Regions from separate parts of the Streptomyces changanensis genome, predicted to be linked through region 1. Evidence: riboswitches for the same ligand, from Rfam matches in the RefSeq annotation. Region 1 holds a riboswitch; the other holds the start of a gene.
What was found. Region 1 has a riboswitch for cobalamin ahead of NRO40_RS20040 (ribonucleoside-diphosphate reductase subunit alpha). Riboswitches for the same ligand answer to the same signal wherever they lie in the genome.
Positions count from the first base shown of each region.

Region 1 (7,396 bases):
ATCTGACGGCCGCGGCGCCGACGTCGCGGCATGACGGCCCGCGGCGCCGACGCCGCGGCGTCAGACGGCCGTGGTCGTCGTCCGGCGGCCGCGGCCCTCACGGCCCCGGGCGCGGCGGCAGGCGGCGTGGACCGCCCAGCCGGCCGCCGCGCCGATCGCGTACCAGAGCAGGTCCGGGGCGTGGAACGAGGTGCCGAGGACCAGCGGCGCCAGCCGGCTGTGGGCGGCGAGCCCGGCCGGTACGCCCGTCAGCTGGAACAGCTCCACCGCGCACGAGAACGCCAGCGCCGCCCCGGCCGCCGCCACCGGCCGCAGCCGGGGCGCGACCAGCACCACCAGCGCCACGACGAGCACGGTGTACAGCGCGTCCCCGGCGTACGTCGCCCAGGCGCCCGTCGCCGCGGACCTGGCTCCCAGGCCCGCGGCGACGGTCAGCGCGGCGGCGGCGCCGGCCGCGAGCCGCGTGGGCAGCGTCCCGGCGCTCCCCGTCAGAAGTCCTCGTCCAGGTCGACGGAGCCCTCCACGGCCACCTGGTACGCGGACGGGCGGCGCTCGAAGAAGTTCGTCAGCTCCTGGACGCCCTGGAGCTCCATGAACGCGAACGGGTTCTCCGAGCCGTACACCGGGGCGAAGCCCAGGCGGGTGAGGCGCTGGTCGGCGACGCACTCCAGGTACTGGCGCATCGACTCGGTGTTCATGCCCGGCAGGCCCTCGCCGCACAGGTCGCGGCCGAACTGCAGCTCCGCCTCCACGGCCTCCTTCAGCATGTCCGTGACCTGCTGCCGCAGCGCGTCGTCGAAGAGCTCCGGCTCCTCCTTGCGGACGGTGTCGACGACCTCGAACGCGAAGTTCATGTGCATCGTCTCGTCACGGAAGACCCAGTTGGTGCCGGTCGCCAGCCCGTGCAGCAGACCCCGCGAGCGGAACCAGTAGACGTACGCGAAGGCGCCGTAGAAGAACAGGCCCTCGATGCACGCGGCGAAGCAGATCAGGTTCAGCAGGAAGCGGCGCCGGTCGGCCCGCGTCTCCAGCCGCTCGATCTTCTCGACCGAGTCCATCCACTTGAAGCAGAACTGCGCCTTCTCGCGGATGGAGGGGATGTTCTCCACGGCGTCGAACGCGGCCGCGCGGTCCGCCGGATCGGGGAGGTAGGTGTCGAGCAGCGTCAGGTAGAACTGGACGTGCACGGCCTCCTCGAACAGCTGCCGCGAGAGGTAGAGGCGCGCCTCGGGGGAGTTGATGTGCTTGTAGAGCGTCAGGACCAGGTTGTTCGCCACGATCGAGTCGCCGGTCGCGAAGAAGGCGACCAGACGGCCGATCATGTGCTGCTCACCGGGAGTGAGCTTGGCGAGGTCGGCGACGTCCGAGTGGAGGTCGACCTCCTCGACGGTCCAGGTGTTCTTGATGGCGTCCCGGTAACGCTCGTAGAAGTCCGGGTAGCGCATGGGGCGCAGGGTGAGTTCGAAGCCCGGGTCGAGCAGGTTCTTCTCGGTGTGGGGGGACATCACTGACAGGCCTCGCAGGACTCGGGGTTCTCCAGGGAGCAGGCGACGGCGTCGGGCTCGGACACCTGCTGGGCGGGTACGGGGGCGGCGGCGGACGCCTGGGCGGCGCGGGCGATCCGGGTCGCCGGGCGGGAGCGCAGGTAGTACGTCGTCTTCAGCCCCTGCTTCCAGGCGTACGCGTACATCGACGACAGCTTGCCGATGGTCGGCGTCTCCAGGAACAGGTTCAACGACTGCGACTGGTCCAGGAACGGCGTGCGGGCGGCGGCCATGTCGATCAGGCCGCGCTGCGGGATCTCCCACGCCGTGCGGTACAGGGCCCGCACGTCGGCCGGGACCCAGGTGAAGCCCTGCACGGAGCCGCTGGACTCGCGCAGCGCCTCACGGGTCTGCGCGTCCCACACGCCGAGCTTCTTCAACTCGTCCACCAGGTAGGAGTTGACCTGGAGGAACTCGCCGGACAGCGTCTCGCGCTTGAAGAGGTTGGAGACCTGCGGCTCGATGCACTCGTAGACCCCGGCGATGGAGGCGATCGTCGCCGTCGGCGCGATGGCGAGCAGCAGCGAGTTGCGCATGCCGACCTCGGCGACGCGGGCGCGCAGCGCCTCCCACCGCTCGGGCCAGGCCAGTTCGACGTCGTAGTGGTCGGGGTGGAGCACGCCGCGCGCGGTCCGCGTCTTCTCCCACGCGGGCAGCGGGCCGTGGCGCTCGGCCAGGTCGGCGGATGCCTCGTACGCGGCGAGCATGATCCGCTCGGCGATCCGCGTCGACAGGGCGAGCGCCTCGGGGGAGTCGAACGGCAGCCGCAGCCGGAAGAAGACGTCCTGGAGGCCCATCGCGCCCAGGCCCACCGGGCGCCAGCGGGCGTTGGAGCGGCCCGCCTGCTCGGTCGGGTAGAAGTTGATGTCGACGACCCGGTCGAGGAAGGTGACGGCCGTGCGGACGGTCTCGTCCAGCCGCTCCCAGTCGATGGAGTCACCGGTCACGAACGCGCCGAGGTTGACGGAGCCCAGGTTGCAGACCGCGGTCTCGCCGTCGTCCGTGACCTCCAGGATCTCCGTGCAGAGGTTGGAGGAGTGGACCGTGTGGCCCGGCTCGGCGGTCTGGTTGGCGGTGCGGTTGGCGGCGTCCTTGAACGTCATCCAGCCGTTGCCGGTCTGCGCGAGCGTCCGCATCATCCGGCCGTACAGGTCGCGGGCCGGCATCGTCCGGCGGGCCAGGCCCTTGGCCTCGGCGGCGCGGTAGGCGGCGTCGAACTCCTCGCCCCACAGGTCGACCAGCTCGGGGACGTCCGACGGCGAGAAGAGCGACCAGTCGGCGTCGGCGTTGACGCGGCGCATGAACTCGTCGGGGATCCAGTGCGCCAGGTTGAGGTTGTGCGTGCGCCGGGCGTCCTCGCCCGTGTTGTCGCGCAGCTCCAGGAACTCCTCGATGTCCGCGTGCCAGGTCTCCAGGTAGACGGCGGCCGCGCCCTTGCGCCGCCCGCCCTGGTTGACGGCGGCGACGGACGCGTCCAGCGTCTTCAGGAACGGCACGATGCCGTTGGAGTGGCCGTTGGTGCCGCGGATCAGCGAACCGCGGGCGCGGATCCGCGAGTACGACAGACCGATGCCGCCCGCGTGCTTCGAGAGCCGGGCCACCTGGTGGTAGCGGTCGTAGATGGAGTCCAGCTCGTCCTGCGGGGAGTCCAGCAGGTAGCAGGAGGACATCTGGGGGTGCCGGGTGCCCGAGTTGAACAGGGTCGGCGAGGACGGCAGGTAGTCGAGGCGGCTCATCAGCCGGTACAGCGCCTCGACCTCGTCCAGGGCGCCCGCCGAACGGTCGGCGGCCAGGCCGCAGGCGACCCGCAGCAGGAAGTGCTGCGGGGTCTCGACCACCTTGCGGGTGAGCGGGTGGCGCAGCAGGTAGCGCGAGTACAGGGTGCGCAGGCCGAAGTAGCCGAACCGGTCGTCGGCCGCGGGGTCGATCACGGCGTCCAGCCGGTCGGCGTGGCCCGCCACGAGCTCGGCGGTGCGGTCGGCGATGAGCCCCTCGCGGTGGCCGACGGCGACGGAGGCCGAGAAGCACACCGCGCCCTGGCCCGCCGCCTCGTCGGCGATGGTCCGGGTCAGGAGCCGCGCGGCGAGCTTCGAGTACGCGGGGTCCTCGGCGATCAGTCCGGCCGCCGCCTCGGTGGCGAGCTCCCGCAGTTCGGCCTCGTCCGACCCGGCGTGCCGGCCGCGCAGGGCGGCGGCGGCGACCCGGCCGGGGTCGGCGTCGGGGAGGTCCGCGGTGAGGTCGGTCAGGGTCCGCAGCAGCGCGGTCCCGGGCGCGTCGACTTCGGTGGCTGAAGCCGGATCCGCTGGCGCGATGGTCACGTGGGGGCTCTCCCTCGCTCGGCTCGGGGTCCCGCGGGCGGGGGCGGGGGAGCGGGGCGCGCCTCACCCCGGGCACGGGGGCGTGCGTGACCGCGTCCACCGGCCCACTCCGCGAGGCCCGGACGTCTGGGCACCCGGGCCGGACGGTCCGGGCGCGCTGCCGGCAGGTCGTCGGACTCGCGGGTACGCGAAGGGCACACCGGTACACCGTTGCGGGACAGTTCCGGACTCTCACCGGATTCCCCTGCTGCGACAGCGAGGACGAGCATACATGTGGGGGGCACCCCTCACGGCACACCCCACATGTTGTGTCAGAGTGTCGGCGCGTACGCGAACAGTGGCAGCCCGGGGAGGGGTTCCGGCCCCGGCGGAGGGGTCCGCGCGGGGCTGCCACGGGGCTCTCGCGGGACCGGCGCGTGGCCCCTCGGGGAGGGCCGGCGCGGGCGGACACGGGGGCCGTCACGGGCCGCCGCGGGGCTCCCGCGAGCCCGCGGGGGCGGCGCGGCCGGGGTGGTGGGGCGGGGTCAGCCGCTCACGCCCACGCCGTTGTCGGGCGCCCCGTCACCCACGGGAGGCAGGTCCCCGCGCTCCACGGGCGCGCCGCCGGTGCCGCCGGGGCCGCCGCTGCCGGCCGTGCCGCTTGTGCCGCTCGTGCCGCTCGTGCCGCTCGTGCCGCCGGGACCGCCGTTGCCGCTCGTGCCGCCCGAGCCACCCGACCCGGGCGGGCGTTCGGGCAGTACCTCTGCCAACTCCTCGTCGGAGGCGCGGTGCGCCCGCTCGGCGGCGGCACGCAGGGTGGCGCGGTCCACGGCGGCGCGGTCGGCGCTCACGCGGATGCGCAGCCCGCCCTCGACGCGCAGGTACTCGTGTGCCGTGTCCCCGGAGCGGTACCACAGCGCCCCGTCCGCTGCGCACGGCCCGCCACCGGCCGCGCCCGTGCCGGTCGACGGGGCGGGTGGGGCCGACGGGACGGCGGCGCAGCCCACGTCCTCGAGGCGGCCCCGCTCGACGCCGAGGGTGAGCGTGCCGCCGCCCTTCGAGACGTACGACGCGGAGAAGCCGTCGTCGCCGAGGACGCCCACCGACTGCTCGGCGAGGTCGAAGCCGTCGGCCTCGGTCACGTACACGTGTTCCGCCCTGGTCTGCAGGGCGGCGGCGCGGGCCTCCAACTCCGCCCGGTCCGGGGCGCCGGAGCCGGCCACCTGCGTGCCGCAGCCGACGAGGAGCAGCAGCGGCGACGCCAGGGCGGCCAGGAGCGCCGGGGTGCGCCGGGGGCGCGGGGGGAGCGGTGCGGGCACCGGGCGTCGTGTCATGCGCACATCCTCGCCTACCGGCCCGGTACCGGACGAGGGCCCCCGTCGGCCCGGTACGCGCACGAGGGCCCCCGCCGCCCTGCCGGGACGGTGCGGGGGCCCTCGCCGCGGGGCGGTCCGGGGTTCAGTGCCCGGTGCCGACCTTGGGCATCGTCCGGCGGACGCCCGTGTCGCCCACGTCGGCGGTGTAGTCGCCGGCGGTCGTCTCGTCGACGCCCTCCGGCGCCCGCACCGCCCGCAGCGCGAACGTGAGGACCACCGTGACCAGGAGGTTCAGCACGAAGGCGGTGAGGCCGATGTACCCGATCTCCCCGATGCCGGGGATCTCCGCCGACGAGCCGCCGAAGTGCTTCTGCGTGGGGCCGGCGACGTTGTACGCGGTCCAGGTGCCGTACACCATGCCGACCGCCCAGCCACCGAGCAGCGCCCAGCGGTGGAACCACCGGGTGAACAGGCCGCCGACCAGCGCGGGGAAGGTCTGGAGGATCCAGATGCCGCCGAGGAGCTGGAAGTTGATGGCGACCGTCTTGTCCATCGTGAGGACGAACGCCAGCGCGCCCACCTTGACCAGCAGCGACACCAGCTTGGACACCTTGGTCTCCTGCTCCGGGGTGGCGTCCGGCTTCAGGAAGTCCTTGTAGATGTTGCGGGTGAAGAGGTTGGCCGCGGCGATCGACATGATCGCGGCCGGTACGAGCGCGCCGATGCCGATGGCGGCGAAGGCGACCCCGGCGAACCAGTCGGGGAACATGTCCTCGAACAGTTGCGGGATGGCCAGCTGGCCGTTCTGCACCTTGATGCCCGCGGCGATCGCCATGAAGCCGAGGAACGCCAGCAGGCCCAGCATCAGCGAGTACAGCGGCAGGATGGTGGTGTTGCGGCGAATGACGTCACGGCTGCGGGACGACAACGTCGCGGTGATGGAGTGCGGGTACATGAAGAGCGCCAGCGCCGAGCCGAGCGCCAGGGTCGCGTACGTCCACTGGCCGGCCTCGCCCGGCACCAGCGCGCCGCGCGGCTTGTCGGTCGCCGGGTTGACCTGGGCGTAGGCGTCGCTCGCGGCGCTGAAGATCGCGTCGAAGCCGCCGAGCTTGATCGGGATGTAGATGATGGCGACCGCGATGACCAGGTAGATGAGCGTGTCCTTGACGAACGCGATCAGCGCGGGGGCGCGCAGCCCGGAGGAGTACGTGTACGCGGCGAGGACGCCGAAGGCGATCAGCAGCGGGAGGTCCTTGACGAACCAGTGCGTGGACTCGCCGCCGCCCACGCCCATCACGTCCAGCACGGCCTGGATGCCGACCAGCTGGAGCGCGATGTACGGCATGGTGGCGAGGATGCCGGTGAGGGCGACCGCCAGCGACAGGCCCTTGGAGCCCCAGCGGCCGCGCACGAAGTCGGCGGTGGTGACGTAGCCGTGCCGGTGCGACACCGACCACAGGCGCGGCAGGAAGGTGAAGATCAGCGGGTAGACGAGGATCGTGTACGGCACGGCGAAGAAGCCGGCGGCGCCCGCCGCGTAGATGGCCGCCGGGACGGCGACGAAGGTGTACGCCGTGTACAGGTCCCCGCCGAGCAGGAACCACGTGACCCACGTGCCGAACGACCGGCCGCCCAGGCCCCATTCGTCCAGGCTCTGCTCGTTCTCGGCCCGGCGCCAGCGCGCGGCCAGGAAGCCCATGACCGTGACGAGCAGGAAGAAGAAGACGAAGACGGCGAGCGCGACGCCGTTCACACCGTCCTTCATCGCTCCGCACCCCCGTCCCGGGAGGCGCGGGCCCGCTGGTCACGGTGCCAGAGCCGGTACGCGAGCATGGTCAGCGCCGTGGACAGCACGACCCAGAGCATCTGGTACCAGTAGAAGAACGGGATCCCGATGAGCACCGGCTCCGTCCGGGCGTAGGAGCCCACCCAGAGCATCGCGACGAACGGGGCGACGAGACAGAACGCGATCACCACCCGCACGGGGGTGACGACGGGTGGTTTCTCTTGCGACATCTCCGGCATACGGCGGCACCGTCCCCTCAAGATCAGCCGTGCGATGCGGTGAATCTAGGGGACGGCCCGGCGCGAGGGAACCCGTCGCTTGATAACGGTGTGACTGCGGAGGCGTGTGTGAGGGGTGGGAATCCTGTGCCCGTCGCCGGGTCCGGCCGTCCGGGCCTACTCGTCCCTCGGCCGCTGGAGCCGGGCCACGAACTTGTACCGGTCGCCCCGGTAC
Region 1 is NZ_CP102332.1:4,479,992-4,487,387, forward strand. It holds gene NRO40_RS20025 (D-Ala-D-Ala carboxypeptidase family metallohydrolase) at 1-6, shown strand, start outside; gene NRO40_RS20030 (ribosomal maturation YjgA family protein) at 61-492, opposite strand; gene NRO40_RS20035 (ribonucleotide-diphosphate reductase subunit beta) at 489-1,505, opposite strand; gene NRO40_RS20040 (ribonucleoside-diphosphate reductase subunit alpha) at 1,505-3,862, opposite strand; cobalamin riboswitch at 4,008-4,135, opposite strand; gene NRO40_RS20045 (hypothetical protein) at 4,387-5,175, opposite strand; gene mctP (monocarboxylate uptake permease MctP) at 5,300-6,922, opposite strand; gene NRO40_RS20055 (DUF3311 domain-containing protein) at 6,919-7,173, opposite strand; gene NRO40_RS20060 (GntR family transcriptional regulator) at 7,339-7,396, opposite strand, start outside.

Region 2 (7,396 bases), 4.1 Mb from region 1:
CCGGTGGTGCTGGAGTACGCGCGGCACGAGTGGCAGAACTACTGAGGGCCGCGTCCTCCTCTCGGTACTGTGCGGGTACGTCTCGTGAGGAGTAGCCGTGAGGATGCTGATCAACGTGCCCGAGACCGTCGTCGCCGACGCCCTGCGGGGCTTCGCGGCGGCGCATCCGGAACTCACCGTCGACGTCGAGAACAGGGTGGTGGTCCGCCGGGACGCGCCGGTCGCCGGGAAGGTCGCCCTGGTGTCGGGCGGCGGGTCGGGGCACGAACCGCTGCACGCCGGGTTCGTCGGCCCGGGGATGCTCTCCGCGGCGTGCCCGGGCGAGGTGTTCACGTCGCCGGTGCCCGACCAGATGGTCCGGGCCGCGGCCGCGGTGGACAGCGGCGCCGGCGTGCTGTTCGTGGTGAAGAACTACACGGGTGACGTGCTGAACTTCGACATGGCGGCGGAGCTCGCCGAGGACGAGGGCGTGCAGGTCGCCCGGGTTCTCGTCGACGACGACGTGGCCGTCTCCGACAGCCTGTACACGGCCGGGCGGCGCGGTACGGGGGCGACCCTGTTCGTGGAGAAGATCGCCGGCGCCGCCGCCGAGGAGGGCGCGCCGCTGGAGCGGGTCGAGTCGATCGCGCGCCGGGTGAACGCCGCGTCCCGCAGCTTCGGGGTGGCGCTGAGCGCGTGCAGCACGCCCGCGAAGGGCGGCCCCACCTTCGACCTGCCGCCCGGCGAGCTGGAGCTGGGCGTCGGCATCCACGGCGAACCGGGGCGCGAGCGGCGCCCGATGATGACGTCGCGGGAGATCGCCGACGTGGCGGTGGACGTCGTGCTGGACGACCTGCGGCCCTCGGGTCCGGTGCTGTTGCTGGTCAACGGCATGGGCGGGACGCCGCTGCTGGAGCTGTACGGGTTCGGCGCCGAGGTGCACCGGGTGCTGGGCGAGCGCGGGGTGCCGGTGGCCCGCACGCTCGTCGGCAGCTACGTGACGTCGTTGGACATGGCCGGTGCCTCGGTGACGCTGTGCCGGGCGGACGAGGAGCTGCTGCGGCTGTGGGACGCGCCGGTGCGGACACCGGCGCTGCGGTGGGGGTGGTGAGCGCGGTGCTGGACTCCGGGACGTTCCTGCGGTGGATGGCCGCGATGGCGGCGGCCGTGGACCGGGACGCCGACCTCCTCACGGAGCTGGACTCCGCGATCGGCGACGCCGACCACGGGGCCAACCTGCGGCGCGGCTTCACGGCGGTGGCGGCCGCGCTGGAGGAGGAGCCGCCGCGGGCGCCCGGCGCGGTCCTGGTGCTGGCCGGCCGGCGGCTGATCTCCACGGTGGGCGGGGCGTCGGGGCCGCTGTACGGCACGCTGCTGCGGAGCGCCGGCAAGGCCCTGGGCGACGAGCCCGAGGTGGCGCCCGCGCGACTGGCGGAGGCGCTGGACGCCGGTGTCGCGGCGGTGGCCCGGCTCGGCGGGGCGCGGGCCGGGGACAAGACGATGCTGGACGCGCTGCAGCCGGCCGTGGCCGCGCTCGGCCAGGACCGGCCGGACGCCGTCGCGGCGGCCGCGCGGGCCGCCGCGGAGGGCGCGGCGGCGACCGGGCCGATGCGCGCCCGCAAGGGACGGGCCAGTTACCTCGGCGAGCGGTCGGTGGGACACCGGGACCCGGGCGCCACGTCGGCCGCGCTGCTCTTCGCGGCACTCGCCGACGCCACGGGGGAGGCGGCGTGAGCGGGGCGGGGGCGCCCGTGGGTGTCGTGCTCGTCTCGCACAGCGCCCCGGTCGCGGAGGCCGTAGCCGCGCTCGCCCGGGGACTGGCCGGGGGCGCCGGCGGGGTACCGGTGGCGGCGGCCGGCGGCGGGCCGGACGGCGGGCTCGGTACGAGCGCCGAGCTGGTCGCGCGGGCGGCCGCGGAGGTCGACGGCGGCGCCGGCGTCGCGGTCCTGGTGGACCTGGGCAGCGCCGTCCTGACGGTGAAGGCGCTGCTGGAGGAGGAGGGGGAACTGCCGGCGGGGACGAGGCTGGTGGACGCGCCGTTCGTGGAGGGCGCGGTGGCGGCCGTCGTCACCGCGGCGGCGGGCGGCGACCTCGACGCGGTGGAGACGGCGGCCTCGGAGGCGTACGGCTACCGCAAGCGGTAGGGCGTGGCGGGTGCCCGCGAGCGCCTGCCCGTGCGGCGAGGCCCCCCGTGCGCGCGGTTGTGATGTACCTGGTCAACGCACTAGTGTCGCAGGGCCTTGGTGTACGGGAAGCCGGTGTGGAACCGGCGCGGCCCTCGCCACTGTGATCGGGAAGTCCGGCCCCACCCCCCGCGCAAGCGGGGAAGCCACTGGACCGCCGCGGGAGACCGCGGCGTCCGGGAAGGCGGGGTCGAGGCGGTAGTACCCGTCAGCCAGGAGACCGGCCAGGGCGCGTTGTCCATCCACGAGGTGCTGGAGAGGGTCTCCCCCACATGCATATAGCCGAAGGGTTCCTACCCCGGGAACACGCGGTCGCCTGGACACTGGCGGCCGCTCCGTTCGTCGTCCACGGCGTCCGGGCGCTGACCCGGGAGGTCAGGGCCAACCCCGAGTCGACGCTGCTGCTCGGCGCCTCCGGGGCGTTCACGTTCGTCCTGTCCGCGTTGAAGATCCCGTCGGTGACGGGCAGCTGCAGCCACCCCACCGGTACCGGGCTCGGCGCCATCCTGTTCCGGCCGCCCATCATGGCCGTGCTCGGCACGATCACCCTGCTGTTCCAGGCGCTGCTGCTGGCGCACGGCGGTCTGACGACGCTCGGCGCGAACGCCTTCTCGATGGCGGTCGTGGGACCGTGGGCCGGGTACGGGCTGTACCGGCTGCTGCGCCGCACGGGAGCGCCCCTGATGGTGGCCGTCTTCTTCGGCGCGTTCGCGGCGGACCTGTCCACGTACTGCGTGACGAGCGTGCAGCTGGCGCTCGCGTTCCCCGACCCGGGCAGCGGCTTCACGGGCGCGCTCGCCAAGTTCGGCGGGATCTTCGCGGTGACGCAGCTCCCCCTGGCGGTGAGCGAGGGCCTGCTGACGGTGCTGGTGATGCGGCTGCTGCGGCAGTCGAGCGGGGGCGAGCTGGCCCGGCTCGGCGTGCTCCCGGCGTCGGGCGCGGCGAAGGAGGCGGCGGTCCGATGAGCCGGAACGCGAGGATCAACACCCTGCTGCTGCTCGTCGTGGTGGCGCTGGCGGTGCTGCCGCTGGCGCTCGGCCTGGGCGATCACAAAGAGGAGCCGTTCACGGGCGCGGACGCGCAGGCGGAGGTGGCGATCACCGAGAACGCCCCCGACTACGAGCCGTGGTTCAGCCCGCTGTACGAGCCGCCGTCGGGTGAGGTGGAGTCGGCGCTGTTCTCCCTGCAGGCCGCGCTGGGCGCCGGAGTGCTGGCGTACTACTTCGGGCTGCGCCGCGGGCGCCGCCAGGGTGAGGAGCGGGCCGGGGCCGGCGGGGCGGCCGAGCCGCCCGCGGCGTCCGGGGAGTAGCGGGGGTGCTGCCCATCGACGTGGCGGCGCACGGCAGCCGCTGGCGCCGCCGCCACCCGGGCGAGAAGGCCGTGCTCGGTCTCGGCCTGACGGTCTGTGCGGTGTCCCTGCCGCCGTGGCCGGGCGCGGCACTGGTGGCGGTGGTCGCCGTCGTGGTGCTGCTGGGGCCGGCCGGGGTGGCTCCGCGGCAGCTGTGGCGGGCGTGGCGGGTGCCGCTCGGCTTCTGCGTCACGGGCGCGGTGCCGCTGCTGTTCCAAGTGGGCGGCCCGGCGGGCTGGGTGGCGCCCGCGCCCGGTGGGGCCGTGCAGGCCGGGGAGTTGCTGCTGCGGTCGTCGGCGGCGTCGCTGGGGGTGCTGCTCTTCGCCTTCACGACGCCCGTGTCGGACGTGCTGCCCCGGCTGGTGCGGGCGGGCGTGCCCGCGCCGGTGGTGGACGTGGCGCTGGTGATGTACCGCATCGGCTTCCTGCTGCTGGACGCGGTGGCGCGGATCCGGCAGGCGCAGGCCGCGCGGCTGGGGACGACCAGCCGGGCCGCGGCGTGGCGCTCGGCGGCCGGGCTCGGGGCCACCGCGTTCGTCCGCGCCTTCGACCGGGCGACACGGCTGCAGAGCGGTCTCGCCGGCCGCGGTTACGACGGGACGCTGCGGGTGCTGGTGCCCGCGGCGCGACTGGACCGCCGCTTCCTGGCGGCGACGGCGGTGTTGCTGGCGGCGCTGGTCGCGGCCGCCCTCGGACTCGAACGGGTGGTGTGATGACCGGGTCGCCGGTGGTGGAGCTGGTGGGGGCGGGGTTCGCCTACGAGGGCGGACCCGCCGTGCTGAGCGGGGTCGACTTCGCCGTGCCGGAGGGGCGGTCCCTGGCGGTCCTGGGCCGCAACGGCGGCGGCAAGACGACGCTGCTGCGGCTGCTGAGCGGCGGTCTGCGGTGCGCGAGCGGGCGGCTGCGCCTGGCCGGCGAGGACGTGACGTACGACCGCAGAGGCCTGACCCGGCTGCGGACGGCGGTGCAGCTGGTGGTGCAGGACCCGGACGACCAGCTCTTCGCCGCGTCGGTCGGGCAGGACGTGTCGTTCGGCCCGATGAACCTGGGCCTGCCGGAGGAGGAGGTCCGCGCCCGGGTCCGCGAGGCGCTGGAGGCCCTGGACATCGTGGCGCTGGAGGACCGGCCGACGCACCTGCTGTCGTACGGGCAGCGGAAGCGCGCGGCGATCGCGGGGGCCGTCGCGATGCGGCCCCGGGTCCTCATCCTCGACGAGCCGACGGCCGGGCTCGACCCGCACGGGCAGGAGCGGCTGCTGGCGGTGCTGGAGGGGTTGCGGGTGTCGGGGACGACCGTGGTGATGGCCACGCACGACGTGGACCTGGCGCTGCGGTGGGCGGACGACGCGGCGGTGCTCACACCGGACGGGGTGCGCACGGGCCCGGTGGAGGAGCTGCTGGCGGACGGGGAACTGCTGGACGCGGCACGGCTGCGGCGGCCGTGGGCGATGGCGGTGGCGCGGCTGCTGCGGGCGCACGGGTTGCCGGACCCGGGGGCCGGGACCCCGCCGGGCGGCGGGAAGGCGACGCCGTGGGGGACGGTGCCGTGCACGCCGGAGGGGCTGGACGCCTGGGGGGCGGACCTCGCTCAGCGCGGCTGACGGCGGCGGGGAGTGCGGGCGCACCCGGCGTACGTAGCGCACCTCACGCCCCGACCGTTGTGCAACTTGTTGCATAAAGGGGGCGCGGTCGTCTACAACAGGGGCGATGACACCGCGCGCGAGGAGGCGCCCCTCATGACCCCGACCCCGACCCCGTCCCGGTACCCGCACCTGCTGCGCCCCCTGGACCTGGGCTTCACCACCCTGCCGAACCGGGTGCTCATGGGGTCGATGCACGTCGGCCTGGAGGAGGCGGAGAACGGTTTCGAGCGGATGGCCGCCTTCTACGCGGCCCGCGCCCGCGGCGGGGCCGCCCTCATCGTGACGGGCGGCATCGCCCCGAACGAGGCGGGCCGGCCCTACGACGGCGGCGCCAAGCTGACCTCCGCGCAGGAGGCGGAGCAGCACCGCGTCGTGACGGACGCGGTACACGCGGCCGGCGGCAGGATCGCGATGCAGATCCTCCACTTCGGCCGCTACGCCTACCACCCGCGGCTGGTGGCGCCGAGCGCCCTCCAGGCGCCGATCAGCCCCTTCGTCCCGCACGCCCTGACGGACGCCGAGGTCGAGCAGACCGTCGAGGACTACGTGCGGGCGGCGGAGCTGGCGAAGTCGGCCGGCTACGACGGCGTCGAGATCATGGGCTCGGAGGGGTACCTCATCAACGAGTTCATCGCCGCGGCGACCAATCACCGCGAGGACCGGTGGGGCGGCTCGTACGAGAACCGGGTGCGCTTCCCGCTGGAGATCGTCCGCCGCACCCGCGAGCGGGTGGGCGAGGACTTCATCCTCGTCTACCGGCTGTCGATGCTCGACCTGGTGCCCGGCGGGTCGTCGCTGGACGAGGTGGTCGCGCTGGCGAAGGAGATCGAGGCCGCGGGCGCGACGATCATCAACACCGGCATCGGCTGGCACGAGGCGCGCATCCCCACGATCGCCACGTCCGTGCCGCGCGCCGCGTACACCTGGGTCACGAAGCGGCTGATGGGGGCGGTCTCCGTGCCCCTGGTCACGAGCAACCGCATCAACACGCCGGAGGTGGCCGAGGAGGTCCTCGCCGACGGCCGCGCCGACATGGTGTCCCTCGCCCGCCCCTTCCTCGCCGATCCGGAGTTCGTGGCGAAGGCCCGCGCGGGACGGCCCGAGACGATCAACACCTGCATCGGCTGCAACCAGGCGTGCCTGGACCACACCTTCAGCGGGAAGATCACCTCCTGCCTCGTCAACCCGCGCGCCTGTCACGAGACCGAGCTGGTGCTCTCCCCCACTCGGCTGCGCCGGCGCGTCGCCGTCGTCGGGGCGGGCCCGGCCGGCCTCGCCTGTGCGGTGTCGGCGGCCGAGCGCGGCCACGAGGTCGTCCTCTACGACGCCGCCGACGAGGTCGGCGGCCAGCTGAACGTCGCCCGGCGGGTGCCCGGCAAGGAGGAGTTCGACGAGACCCTGCGCTACTTCCGCACCCAGCTGGACCTGCGGGGCGTGGAGGTGCGCCTGGGCACCCGCGTCTCGGCGGACATGCTGGACGGGTACGACGAGGTGGTCGTCGCGACCGGTGTCACCCCCCGCGTCCCGGACTTCGACGGCGTCGACCACCCGAGCGTCGTCGGCTACCTGGACGTGCTGCGGGGCGACGCGACGGTCGGCGAGCGCGTCGCGATCCTCGGCGCCGGCGGCATCGGCTTCGACGTCGCCGAGTACCTCACGGACGGCGGCGAGGGCGCGAGCCGCGACGCCGAGACGTACTTCCGCCAGTGGGGCGTCGACACCTCCTACGCCGAGCGCGGCGGCCTGCGCGCCCCCGAGCGGCCGCGGGCCCCCCGGCAGGTGACCCTGCTCCAGCGCAAGACCACCAAGGTGGGCGCGGGGCTCGGCAAGACGACCGGCTGGATCCACCGCACGGAGCTCAGGCACCGGGGGGTGGAGACGGTCGCCGGGGCGTCGTACGAGCGCGTCGACGACGAGGGCCTGCACATCACGGTCGACGGCGAGGCCCGCACCCTGCCGGTCGACACCGTCGTGCTGTGCACCGGCCAGGAGCCGCGCCGCGACCTCTACGAGGAGCTGACGGCCGCGGGGATCCGCGCCCACCTCATCGGCGGCGCCGACGTCGCGTCGGAGCTGGACGCCAAGCGGGCGATCGACCAGGGCACCCGCCTGGCGGCGACCCTGTAGGCACCGCCGCCCGGGCGGCCCGGCGGCCGGACACCCCGCCGCCCGGGTGGGCGGGCGGCACGGCGGCCGGACGCTACCGCCCGGGTGGTCCGATGGCCGGACGCGGCGGGGCCGGGC
Region 2 is NZ_CP102332.1:396,833-404,228, forward strand. It holds gene NRO40_RS01690 (polyamine aminopropyltransferase) at 1-45, shown strand, start outside; gene dhaK (dihydroxyacetone kinase subunit DhaK) at 98-1,090, shown strand; gene dhaL (dihydroxyacetone kinase subunit DhaL) at 1,096-1,713, shown strand; gene NRO40_RS01705 (PTS-dependent dihydroxyacetone kinase phosphotransferase subunit DhaM) at 1,710-2,123, shown strand; cobalamin riboswitch at 2,204-2,405, shown strand; gene NRO40_RS01710 (energy-coupling factor ABC transporter permease) at 2,435-3,127, shown strand; gene NRO40_RS01715 (energy-coupling factor ABC transporter substrate-binding protein) at 3,124-3,471, shown strand; gene cbiQ (cobalt ECF transporter T component CbiQ) at 3,477-4,223, shown strand; gene NRO40_RS01725 (energy-coupling factor ABC transporter ATP-binding protein) at 4,223-5,110, shown strand; gene NRO40_RS01730 (oxidoreductase) at 5,246-7,279, shown strand.
Region 2: linked by a shared signal. The riboswitch ahead of NRO40_RS01710 (energy-coupling factor ABC transporter permease) and the one ahead of NRO40_RS20040 (ribonucleoside-diphosphate reductase subunit alpha) in region 1 are both predicted to bind cobalamin.